Regions from separate parts of the Lelliottia sp. GFLA7 genome, predicted to be linked through region 2. Evidence: predicted binding sites of a transcription regulator. Region 2 holds the regulator's gene; the other holds the start of a gene.

Region 1 (5,944 bases), on a different contig from region 2:
TGGTGTTTTCAATCGGGACGACGGCGTAATCAGCTTGCCCGGTTTCGACCTGATTAAAGATATCGGCGAATTTTGCGCAGCCACTTTCAATGAATTCTTCGAAATGACGTGCCGCATACTGGCGCGCTGCAAGATGGGAATACGATCCTTTTGGCCCGAGGAAGGCCACGCGCGCTGAGTGCGGATTGGTTTGATTCAAATGCTGTTGCAGCAACGCCTGCTGGGTGAGAACGGAATCTTCGATGATGAGCTGAAAAAGGCGAGTGATGTAGTGAGCATCCAGATGATGAGCTTTACCAAGCTGAATCAGGCGTTCCAGCAAATCGCGCTCGCGATCGATGTCTCGCACCGGGCGGTGGGAATCCAGCTTGGCTTTACCCACTTCAACTGCAAGCGCACGGCGTTCGGCCAGCAGCGCCAGTAGTTTCTCGTCCAGCGCGCTGATTTTTACTCGCAGATCCAGTAACGGGTTTTCCGATGTCATAGCGTTGCCTATTTCGTTTATTGTTATCATAAAAAAGGCCTCCCGGTTTGGGAGGCCTTGTTGTTCGTCTTCGCATTCTTTATCACACGACGAAACGCCTCCCAATCAGGGGAAGGTAAAAAAGAATGCGAAGAAAAACGGGGTATATTTCATGAATTCATCCTGTGAGTGATAGCTCTAAAGTACCCGTACTGTTTTCGTTCTGTCAATAAAAAACGCGCCCGAAGGCGCGTTGGCGGTATACTCAATTTAAAGGATTACTCTTCTTCAACTTCTTCCGCTAAGCTTGCGTCTTTCACCGATGTCGCGGCGCGACGGGCTTCGCCTTTGTGTTGCACTTTATTGAGCTGCCGTTCCAGCTTGTTGATCAAATCGTTGATAGCCGTATACATATCTTCGTGTTTAGCGCTGGCGACCAGATGGCCGTTAGGTGTATTGATAGTTGCATCAGCGGTAAAACCCTTCGGTTCCTTAGACAGAATGATATGCGGGTTAATCAGGTGTGTTTGCCATTTATCAAGTTTGGCGAGACGGTCTGCGACGTGCTGGCGGATTGCCGGAGTAATTTCCATTTGTTTACTGGTAATGTTCATTGTCATAAAAGTTACCTCTTGTCTTTCCGTCTTAGTGATTCCAGCATACCTTTCCCAATGTCAAAATGTGTGATCTAAATCACACATTTTTGTCACTTTTTGTCAGGGAACCTTTTTTGTGAGCCTCGACAGGAAGACGCGTTTTTTTCCTTGTCGAAGTGCGGATTTGCAGCCATAGTTGATAGGATTGGTCGGGGCTACAGCGCCCCAGTAAGCGATAAAATGAATAAAAAAACGGCAGCCCATGGGCTGCCGTTTTACATAGCGTAAAGCAATTAGGTATTGCTGCTGTTCGCGGCAATGATCTTCGCTACTTTTTCTGCCTGAGCGTTCATCTGCATCTGGCGATAGGCATTTTCCATCAGCTTCAGTCCGTCGCGGGTCGCCTGAGTGTCAGGATAATCACGCAACATTCCTTCTACGCGGTTCACGACTGCCACCCATGCACCACGGCGGGTATAGTATTCGGCAACGGAGTATTCATACTTAGCCAGACGATCTTTCAGGAACACCAGACGCTTGGTCGCATCGGTGGTGTACTGGCTGTTTGGATAGCCGCGTACCAGTTTTGAGAAATCGTTGAAGGCATCGCGCGCGTGCTGCGGGTCGCGGTCAGAACGATCCACACCGAAGAAACCTTGCAGAGCACTGTCATCCAGCGCCATGTTGGTTAGGCCACGCATATACATGACATAATCAATGTTCGGATGAGTCGGGTTTAGACGCATGAAGCGATCGATCGTTGCCTGAGCCAGCGGCAGATCGGCATTTTTGTAGTAGGCATAGATAAGATCTAACTGTACCTGCTGGGAATAAGGACCAAATGGATAACGATTATCCAGCGCTTCCAGTTGCGTTATGGCCTGTTTCCAGTTACCGTCCTGGAGTTTTTGCTGAGCAGTCGCATAGATTTCATTCGGCGGATTGTCAGGGACCTGTTCATTTGAACCGGAGCAGCCCACCAAAGCCAGGCTCAACGTGGCCGCTGCCACCAGATATTTCATGCGCGTCATGACGTTTTGACTTTCCTCAAATGTTTGTCCGGGAGAATCTCTTTCCTGCTCCCGATTAAGACCAGCTACAATAGCACACTATATTATACGGCAAAGCCGTAAAACCCAACGTTAAACGAAGAAGCAGTCTATGGCACAACGAGTAGAACTCACCGCAACAGTCTCCGAAAATCAGCTCGGTCAACGCTTAGATCAAGCTTTGGCCGAAATGTTCCCTGATTATTCGCGTTCACGCATAAAAGAATGGATTCTTGACCAACGAGTGATGGTCAACGGCAAAGTTTGGGACACGCCAAAAGAGAAAGTGTTAGGTGGGGAAGTGGTCGCCATCAATGCTGAAATCGATGAAGAAGTCCGTTTTGAAGCACAAGATATCCCGCTTACCATCGTCTATGAAGATGATGACATTCTGGTGATCAACAAGCCTCGCGGCCTGGTTGTCCACCCGGGAGCGGGTAATCCTGATGGTACAGTGCTGAATGCGCTGCTCCACTACTATCCACCGATCACCGATGTGCCGCGTGCAGGCATCGTGCATCGTCTGGATAAAGACACAACCGGTTTGATGGTCGTCGCAAAAACTGTTCCGGCGCAAACGCGCTTGGTGGAATCGTTGCAGCTGCGTGAAATCACCCGTGAATATGAAGCGGTCGCGATCGGTCACATGACCTCAGGTGGTACGGTAGAAGAGCCGATCAGCCGTCACCCGACCAAACGCACGCACATGTCAGTGCATCCGATGGGGAAACCCGCGGTAACGCATTACCGCATTATGGAACATTTCCGCATTCATACGCGTTTGCGTTTGCGTCTGGAAACGGGCCGTACTCACCAGATCCGTGTGCACATGTCGCACATTACGCATCCGCTGGTGGGTGATCAGGTTTATGGCGGACGCCCGCGTCCACCTAAAGGCGCTTCTGAAGAATTTATCAGCACGCTGCGTAAATTTGATCGTCAGGCTTTGCACGCCACCATGCTGCGCCTGTATCACCCGATTACAGGCATCGAGATGGAATGGCATGCGCCTATTCCTCAGGACATGGTCGAGCTCATCGAAGCGATGCGTGCAGATTTTGAAGAGCATAAGGATAAAGTGGACTGGTTATGACCAAACTGATAGTCCCGGCGTGGCCACTACCTAAAGGTGTGGCTGCCTGTAGTTCTACCCGAATCGGCGGCGTGAGTCAGGATGCGTGGGAGTCACTGAATTTAGGTGCGCACTGCGGCGATAACCTTGACCATGTTGACGAAAACCGCAAGCGGATGTTTGCGGCGGGACATCTGCCTTCAAAACCGGTTTGGCTTGAGCAGGTGCATGGCACTGACGTATTGAAGTTAACGGGCGAGCCCTATACCTCAAAACGTGCGGATGCCTCCTACAGCAATACGCCCGGGACAGTTTGTGCCGTTATGACTGCCGACTGTTTGCCTGTTCTGTTGTGCAATCAAGCCGGTACGGAAGTTGCAGCAGCGCATGCCGGATGGCGTGGGCTGTGTGCTGGTGTTCTGGAAGAGACCGTGGCATGTTTTGCGGATCGTCCGGAGAACATGATTGCCTGGCTTGGCCCGGCAATCGGTCCACAGGCCTTTGAAGTCGGCCCTGAAGTGCGCGACGCTTTTATCGCAGAAGATGCGCAGGCGGCGAGTGCGTTTCAGGTAAAAGGGGATAAATATCTGGCTGATATTTATCAACTGGCTCGCCAGCGCTTAAACAATGTCGGCATCACGCACATCTTTGGCGGCGATCGTTGCACCTTCACAGAAAAGGGTGATTTTTTCTCTTATCGTCGCGACAATACCACTGGTCGTATGGCAAGTTTTATTTGGCTGATATAACCTAAAGAATCAAGACGATCCGGCACGCGCCGTTTTCTTTTCGCATAATTCAGGTCATTAACCTTGAATAATTGAGGGATGACCTCATTTAATCTCCAGTAGCAAAATTGACCTGTTATGGGAGGAGTTATGCGTCTGGATCGTCTTACCAATAAATTCCAGCTTGCTCTCGCCGACGCCCAGTCACTCGCACTGGGGCGCGACAACCAATTTATCGAACCTCTTCATTTAATGAGCGCCTTGCTGAATCAGGAAGGGGGATCGGTACGTCCTTTACTCACGTCTGCTGGCATTAATGCCGGCCAGTTACGCACAGCCATCGATCAGGCACTCGGTCGTTTGCCGCAGGTAGAAGGCACCGGTGGTGACGTTCAGCCATCACAGGACTTAGTGCGTGTACTGAATCTTTGCGACAAGCTGGCGCAAAAACGTGGAGACAACTTTATTTCGTCAGAACTCTTCGTTCTGGCTGCGCTTGAATCACGCGGCACCCTGACCGACCTGTTGAAATCGGCCGGAGCCACAACCGCCAACGTGAGTCAGGCGATTGATCAAATGCGTGGAGGTGATAGCGTGAACGACCAGGGGGCCGAAGACCAACGTCAGGCTTTGAAGAAATTTACCATTGATCTGACCGAACGCGCCGAACAAGGCAAACTCGATCCGGTCATTGGTCGTGACGAAGAGATTCGTCGAACCATTCAGGTGCTGCAACGCCGCACCAAAAATAACCCGGTGCTGATCGGTGAGCCAGGTGTGGGTAAAACCGCCATCGTCGAAGGTTTGGCGCAGCGAATTGTTAATGGTGAAGTGCCTGAGGGCTTGAAAGGTCGGCGTGTTTTAGCGCTTGATATGGGCTCGCTGGTGGCCGGTGCGAAATACCGTGGTGAATTTGAAGAGCGTCTGAAAGGGGTTCTGAACGATCTGTCGAAACAGGAAGGCAATGTCATTCTGTTCATCGATGAATTACACACCATGGTCGGAGCAGGTAAAGCCGATGGCGCTATGGATGCGGGCAATATGCTCAAACCCGCTCTGGCACGCGGGGAATTGCACTGCGTGGGTGCCACCACGCTTGACGAGTACCGACAGTATATAGAGAAAGATGCAGCGCTTGAGCGTCGTTTCCAGAAAGTGTTTGTCGCCGAGCCGACAGTTGAAGACACCATTGCTATTTTACGTGGCCTGAAAGAGCGCTATGAGCTGCACCATCATGTGCAAATTACTGACCCGGCGATTGTCGCGGCGGCAACGTTGTCGCATCGATATATTGCCGACAGACAACTGCCGGATAAAGCCATCGACCTGATTGATGAAGCTGCATCCAGCATTCGTATGCAGATAGACTCGAAACCGGAAGAGCTCGACAGGCTGGAGCGTCGAATCATTCAGCTCAAGCTGGAACAGCAGGCGCTGAAGAAAGAGTCTGATGAAGCGAGTAAAAAACGCCTTGATATGCTTAATGAGGAACTGGACGACAAAGAGCGCCAGTATTCCGAGTTAGAAGAGGAGTGGAAAGCTGAGAAAGCGTCACTTTCAGGAACGCAGACTATTAAGGCCGAACTTGAACAGGCGAAAATTGCAATCGAACAGGCTCGTCGCGTAGGCGATCTGGGACGGATGTCAGAGCTGCAGTACGGAAAAATTCCTGAGCTGGAAAAACAGCTCGAGTTTGCCATGCAGTCTGAAGGTAAGACGATGCGGCTGCTGCGTAACAAAGTGACCGATGTCGAAATTGCCGATGTGCTGGCGCGTTGGACCGGTATTCCTGTCGCGCGCATGCTCGAAGGTGAACGCGATAAACTGCTGCGTATGGAGCATGATCTCCATCATCGCGTGATTGGTCAGAATGAAGCTGTCGAAGCGGTATCGAATGCCATTCGCCGTAGCCGTGCAGGTTTGTCTGATCCTAACCGTCCTATTGGTTCGTTCCTGTTCCTTGGGCCTACGGGTGTAGGTAAAACGGAACTGTGTAAAGCGCTGGCGAACTTTATGTTTGATAGCGATGACGCGAT
Region 2 (5,944 bases):
TCGCGCGATCATGGTGGCGCATAACGCCACGTTCGATCACAGCTTTATGATGGCGGCCTCTGAACGCGCGTCATTGAAACGCAACCCGTTCCACCCGTTTGTGACCTTCGACACCGCCGCGCTGAGCGGCCTGGCATTGGGACAAACGGTGCTGTCTAAAGCCTGTATCACGGCGGGCATTGATTTTGACGGCACGCAGGCGCACTCCGCGCTGTACGATACGGAACGCACGGCGGAATTATTCTGTGAAATAGTGAACCGCTGGAAACGTCTTGGCGGCTGGCCGCTGCCGATGGCTGAAAGCGACAGCGATAGCGAGGAATAAAAAAAGCGACCGTAGGGTCGCTTTTTTATGCCTGATGCAAAAATTTACTCTGCGTCAGGTTCTTCGGTTTTGTACTTCGCCGCAGTTTCTTTAATCAACTGCTGCAGTTCGCCACGCTGATACATTTCGATCAGGATGTCGCAACCGCCAACCAGCTCACCATCAACCCACAGCTGCGGGAAGGTCGGCCAGTTAGCGTATTTCGGCATTTCAGCACGGATATCCGGGTTTTGCAGGATATCAACGTAAGCAAAACGCTCGCCACACGCTGAAAGCGCCTGTACCGCTTGCGCAGAGAAGCCGCAGCTTGGCAGCTTTGGAGAACCTTTCATGTACAGCAGGATCGGGTTTTCAGCGACCTGGCGCTGAATTTTTTCAATAGTTGTGGTCATTTCTTGCTTCCTTATACTTCTGTTACGGCAATCGTCTGACATTGTAGCGGTTCAGACCAATATCGGAAAATAACATTTTTGTCACGTTTATATATCTTAACGTGTGTCTGCAGAAGTTGCATTCGCAATATAGTTTACCCCTGCGTTGTCTGTGGCCTTGCTCATAGTGTGAGCAAAAGCGCTTCAGTTTGGCGAAAATATTTGCACTTGCTAGCGAAACGCGATTTTAGATCTAAAAAGAGACTTAACGAATTGGCTTTATATAGATTAGAATCGACGGGCTTTGTAAATCACACGCAGGTATTATTGATGACCTGCTATAACCAGGGGAATGCCCAGTGGCGCGGATAAATAAAATTTCGATCACGCTCTGTGCTTTACTGTTTACAACACTTTCATTCACGCCGATGGCTAACGCCTCTGAGCAGGCGCGGCATTCGGCCGTACAAAAAACGCATCTGGCGAAAAGCACAGAACGTAAGAAAAAAACCACTACCAAAAACGAAAAGAAAAAAACAGCGACTCACAAGCAGCAAACCGTTTCCAACAAGACCAGCAAGCCTGCCGCCAAGAAAACCCGCAAAACCTCCCGTACTGCCTCAACTCTCGTCACTGAAAAATGCACCGTGCGTAAAGGGCATAAATCAAACTGTCTGAAAGTGGGGAAAACGGCGAAACTGTCAGAAGTGCATAAAGTCCGTGTGCAGAAGGCACAAAAAACGGCCATGAATAAACTGATGGGACAAATCGGCAAGCCTTACCGTTGGGGTGGCACCTCGCCGCGTACCGGTTTTGATTGCAGCGGCCTGGTTTATTACGCCTACAAAGATTTAGTGAAATTCCGCATCCCACGTACCGCGAATGAGATGTACCACCTGCGTGATGCGGCATCCGTCAATCGTGGCGAACTGGAGAGCGGCGATTTGGTGTTCTTCCGCACTCAGGGTCGCGGTACCGCCGATCACGTTGGCGTTTATGTGGGCAACGGCAAATTCATTCAGTCCCCGCGCAGCGGCCAGGATATTCAGATAACCTCCCTTAGCGAAGACTATTGGGTCCGCCACTACGTTGGCGCACGCCGTGTCATGACGCCGAAAACCATACGCTAATCCCTGCCCTGCCGCGCTGTCGGCAGGGTAAGTTCCTCTTTTGCCGATCCCTTCAATTTGCTACTCTACCCTTACACTCAATAGGGTTATTGGGTGTGCATAAAATAATAAGGAGAGAAGCAATGTCGTTCGAATTACCTGCATTACCGTATGCAAAAGACGCCCTGGTCCCCCATATTTCCGTGGAAACCCTGGAGTACCATTACGGCAAACATCATCAGACCTATGTCACCAACCTGAACAATCTGATCAAAGATACGGCCTTTGAAGGGAAAACCCTGGAAGAGATCGTACGCAGCTCAGAGGGCGGTGTCTTCAACAACGCCGCGCAGGTCTGGAATCACACGTTCTACTGGAACTGTCTGGCGCCAAACGCAGGCGGAGAACCGACTGGCGAGCTGGCAACTGCCATCAATAACGCTTTCGGTGGCTTTGCAGACTTTAAAGCGAAGTTTACGGATGCGGCGGTTAAAAACTTTGGTGCAGGCTGGACCTGGCTGGTCAAAGAGGCGGATGGCAAACTGGCAATCGTGTCAACGTCAAACGCAGGAACACCGTTGACCACTGCTGCCACACCACTGATGACCGTCGATGTGTGGGAACACGCTTACTATATTGATTACCGTAACGCTCGCCCAAACTATCTGGAACATTTCTGGGCGCTGGTTAACTGGGAATTTGTTGCGAAGAACTTTGCGGCGTAAAAGACTCGCAGAAGGGGTAACCCTTCTGCGTTTTTATCACTCGGTTGCGCAAGCCGGTTGCGGTTGTTTGCGCCCGGACAACAGCACCAACAGCAGACCCAGCCCGGCAATGATCGCCCCCATAACCGGAACAAAGCTGTAACCCAGCCCCGCGGAGATCACCGCGCCCCCCGCCGCTGCGCCAAGCGCATTACCCAGGTTAAACGCCCCAATATTCACTGAAGACGAAAGCCCTGGTGCTTCGTGCGCCACGCGCATCACTCGCATCTGCAACGGCGGTACCACCGCAAACGTGGCTGCGCCCCAAACCACCATGGCGATAGCGGCTCCGAACTCATTACGTGCTAACCATGGAATGGCGACCATGATGACGATCAGCAAGGTTAAAAATCCTTTCAACGTGCCGCTCACCGAACGGTCGGCCAACTTGCCGCCAAGATAGTTGCCGATGGTGAAGCCCACACCAATCAACACCAACATTGCCGTCACAAAGAACGGTGTGGCATGCGTGATATCGTGCAGCACGGGCGAAATATAGGTATAGAGCGTAAACATGGCTCCAGCGCCCAGCACCGTCGTCAACAGCGCTGACAGCACCTGCGGGCGGAGCAGAACCGACAGCTCTTTGCGCACGTCCGGACGCTCGCCCGCCCCGCCTTTCGGCAACGAGAAGAACAGCGCGATCATCGCCACGACACCCAACATCGCTGTGGCGAGGAACGACATACGCCAGCCGATGACTTCACCCAGCCAGGTCGCCGCTGGCACGCCGCCAATATTCGCTATCGTGAGCCCCATAAACATCGTGGCGACCGCGCTGGCCTGCTTGTGCTTAGGTACTACGCTCGCGGCCACCACCGACCCCAGGCCAAAGAATGCGCCATGATTGAGGCTGGTCAAAATGCGCGACAACAGGAGGGTGGTGTAGTCCGGAGAGAGTGCCGAAAGCACATTTCCCACTGTGAAAATGGCCATCAGGAAAATAAGCGCATTTCGACGCGCACGATGCGAAAGCAGTAATGTCATCAAAGGCGCGCCGATCATCACGCCAATGGCATAAGCGCTGATCAGCATGCCCGCCGCAGGAATAGAAACATACACCCCTTTAGCGATAACCGGTAGCAGCCCCATGGGGGAGAACTCGGTGGTGCCGATCCCAAATGCGCCAATCGCGAGGGCCAGCAGTGGAAAATTGATTTTCATTCATTAACTCCGGGAACCGTGTCATTACGCGACACAGAAAAAATATGTCGAAAGCATGACAGCAATCACAAAAAATGAGAAGTTAACAAATTGGCAAAAGATTATTGTCGGGAGAGTAACAATAGAAGGAAGAAAACGAGGGAGAAGGCTCTCCCCCGCCTGAATCAGTGCAGAATAGCCGTAAAACTTGCCGCAACAATCAAACCCAGCACGATAATTGTGGTCGTTAACGAAAACTTAAGATCGGTATTCATCAATTTTTCTCCTTTTAATCCCCACATGAAAAGTGAGCTTGCTCATTTTTACACAGTTTCGCTCAAAAATCTTCCTGGATTTAGGCTCATAACCGTTTTTGCGCTTCCCCTTTTCATCAAGATAGGACAAAATTCCACGCTAAATTTATAAGCGTACCGGCCACTGACCCCCTCCTGACGTCCTGTGTCGTTTTCCCGGCGTATCGCAATTCAATTTGCGAGATTAGGGTGAGAGAAGGCAAACGTTTACCTCTCAATTTATCAGGAGCTTAGGATATGGTCTGGAGTGACAGCTAATGGCAACAATTAAAGATGTAGCGAAACGCGCAAACGTTTCCACTACAACTGTATCACATGTAATTAACAAAACCCGTTTCGTGGCGGAAGAGACGCGCAACGCCGTTTGGGCTGCAATCAAAGAATTGCACTACTCCCCTAGCGCCGTGGCTCGCAGCTTGAAAGTAAATCACACCAAGTCGATTGGTCTGCTGGCGACCAGCAGCGAAGCCGCCTATTTCGCCGAAATTATCGAGGCAGTAGAAAAAAACTGCTTCCAGAAAGGCTATACCCTGATTCTGGGAAATGCCTGGAACAGCCAGGAAAAACAGCGCGCTTACCTGTCGATGATGGCGCAAAAGCGCGTCGATGGCCTGTTGGTCATGTGTTCTGAATACCCGGAATCCGTGCTGTCGATGCTGGAAGAGTACCGTCATATCCCGATGGTGGTGATGGATTGGGGCGATACACGCGCTGATTTTACCGATTCTGTCAACGATAACGCCTTTGAAGGCGGTTACATGGCTGGCCGTTATCTGATTGAACGCGGTCATCGCGAGATTGGTGTCATCCCCGGTCCGCTCGAGCGTAATACCGGTGCAGGCCGCCTGGCGGGCTTTATGAAAGCCATGGAAGAAGCGCTGATTACCGTTCCGGAAAACTGGATTGTCCAGGGCGACTTTGAACCCGAATCAGGCTACCGCGCAATGCAGCAGATCGTTTCGCAGCCGCATCGTCCGACTGCCGTATTCTGTGGCGGTGATATTATGGCAATGGGCGCGCTTTGCGCAGCCGATGAGCTGGGTTTGCGCGTCCCGCAGGATATTTCCGTGATCGGGTATGATAACGTGCGCAACGCTCGCTACTTTACTCCCGCGCTGACGACGATTCATCAGCCGAAAGACTCTTTGGGTGAAACGGCATTCAACATGCTGATGGATCGTATCGTCAGCAAACGTGAAGAGTCTCAGTCAATTGAAGTCCATCCGCGCCTGATTGAACGTCGCTCCGTCGCTGACGGTCCGTTCCGCGATTACCGTCGTTAATCGTTTCTACGGGGCCGGTTATTCCGGCCCCCGTAGCCACTCTCTGTTCAGCGTTTCGCTATCACCCAAATAATCCAGCAGCCAGGCCAGCGCAGGCGACATATCGTTTTGCTGCCATGTCAGGCAGCAAGCCGCATCCGGGAACGGATTTTCAAGCTCAAGCGCCACCCATTCTCCGCGATCAATCCGTGGGCGTGCGAAATGCACGGGCACCATCCCCACACACAGCCCCGCCGACAAACAGGTTGCCGATGATTCCCAGTCTGGCGCGACGACCCGCCGCTGGTTATCAAGCAGCCAGGTGATGCGTTTTGGCAGCGAGCGCGACGTATCCTCCATCACCAGCGACGGCCAGTTGCGCAACACGTCGTCACTCAGCGGGCCGTCCATCGCAGCCAGAGGATGATCGCTTGCCACCACGCAACTCCAGCTCAGCGTTCCCATATCCCTAAAGGCGTAACGCCCCCCGACGGGAATGGCCTGCGTCGCGCCGATCGCCATCTCCACCCTGCCGTCCGATAGCGCATCCCATACGCCATTAAACACTTCCTGGGAGACGCGAAGTTCCACATCCGAGAAATGGCGGTAGAAATCAACCACCATCTGCCGCGTCCGTTCAGGTTTTACGATGTTAT

The links. The regulator PurR, encoded in region 2, represses purine synthesis genes. The targets are predictions, from matches to a motif close to CANGCAAACGTTTGCNTG.
Region 1: a site for PurR is predicted at 1,181-1,198, ahead of raiA (ribosome-associated translation inhibitor RaiA). Genes of this name have one in related genera too.

The regions. Positions count from the first base shown of each region.
Region 1 covers NZ_JBWLAQ010000009.1:100,275-106,218, forward strand. Annotated here, with positions in the region: gene pheA (bifunctional chorismate mutase/prephenate dehydratase) at 1-484, opposite strand, end outside; Phe leader region at 513-638, opposite strand; gene pheL (pheA operon leader peptide PheL) at 590-637, opposite strand; gene raiA (ribosome-associated translation inhibitor RaiA) at 742-1,083, opposite strand; gene bamD (outer membrane protein assembly factor BamD) at 1,353-2,090, opposite strand; gene rluD (23S rRNA pseudouridine(1911/1915/1917) synthase RluD) at 2,221-3,201, shown strand; gene yfiH (purine nucleoside phosphorylase YfiH) at 3,198-3,929, shown strand; gene clpB (ATP-dependent chaperone ClpB) at 4,059-5,944, shown strand, end outside.
Region 2 covers NZ_JBWLAQ010000001.1:186,476-192,419, forward strand. Annotated here, with positions in the region: gene rnt (ribonuclease T) at 1-325, shown strand, start outside; gene grxD (monothiol glutaredoxin 4) at 370-717, opposite strand; gene AC07RN_RS00935 (C40 family peptidase) at 1,056-1,826, shown strand; gene sodB (superoxide dismutase [Fe]) at 1,949-2,530, shown strand; gene AC07RN_RS00945 (MFS transporter) at 2,567-3,733, opposite strand; gene cydH (cytochrome bd-I oxidase subunit CydH) at 3,898-3,987, opposite strand; gene purR (HTH-type transcriptional repressor PurR) at 4,284-5,309, shown strand; gene punR (DNA-binding transcriptional activator PunR) at 5,328-5,944, opposite strand, start outside.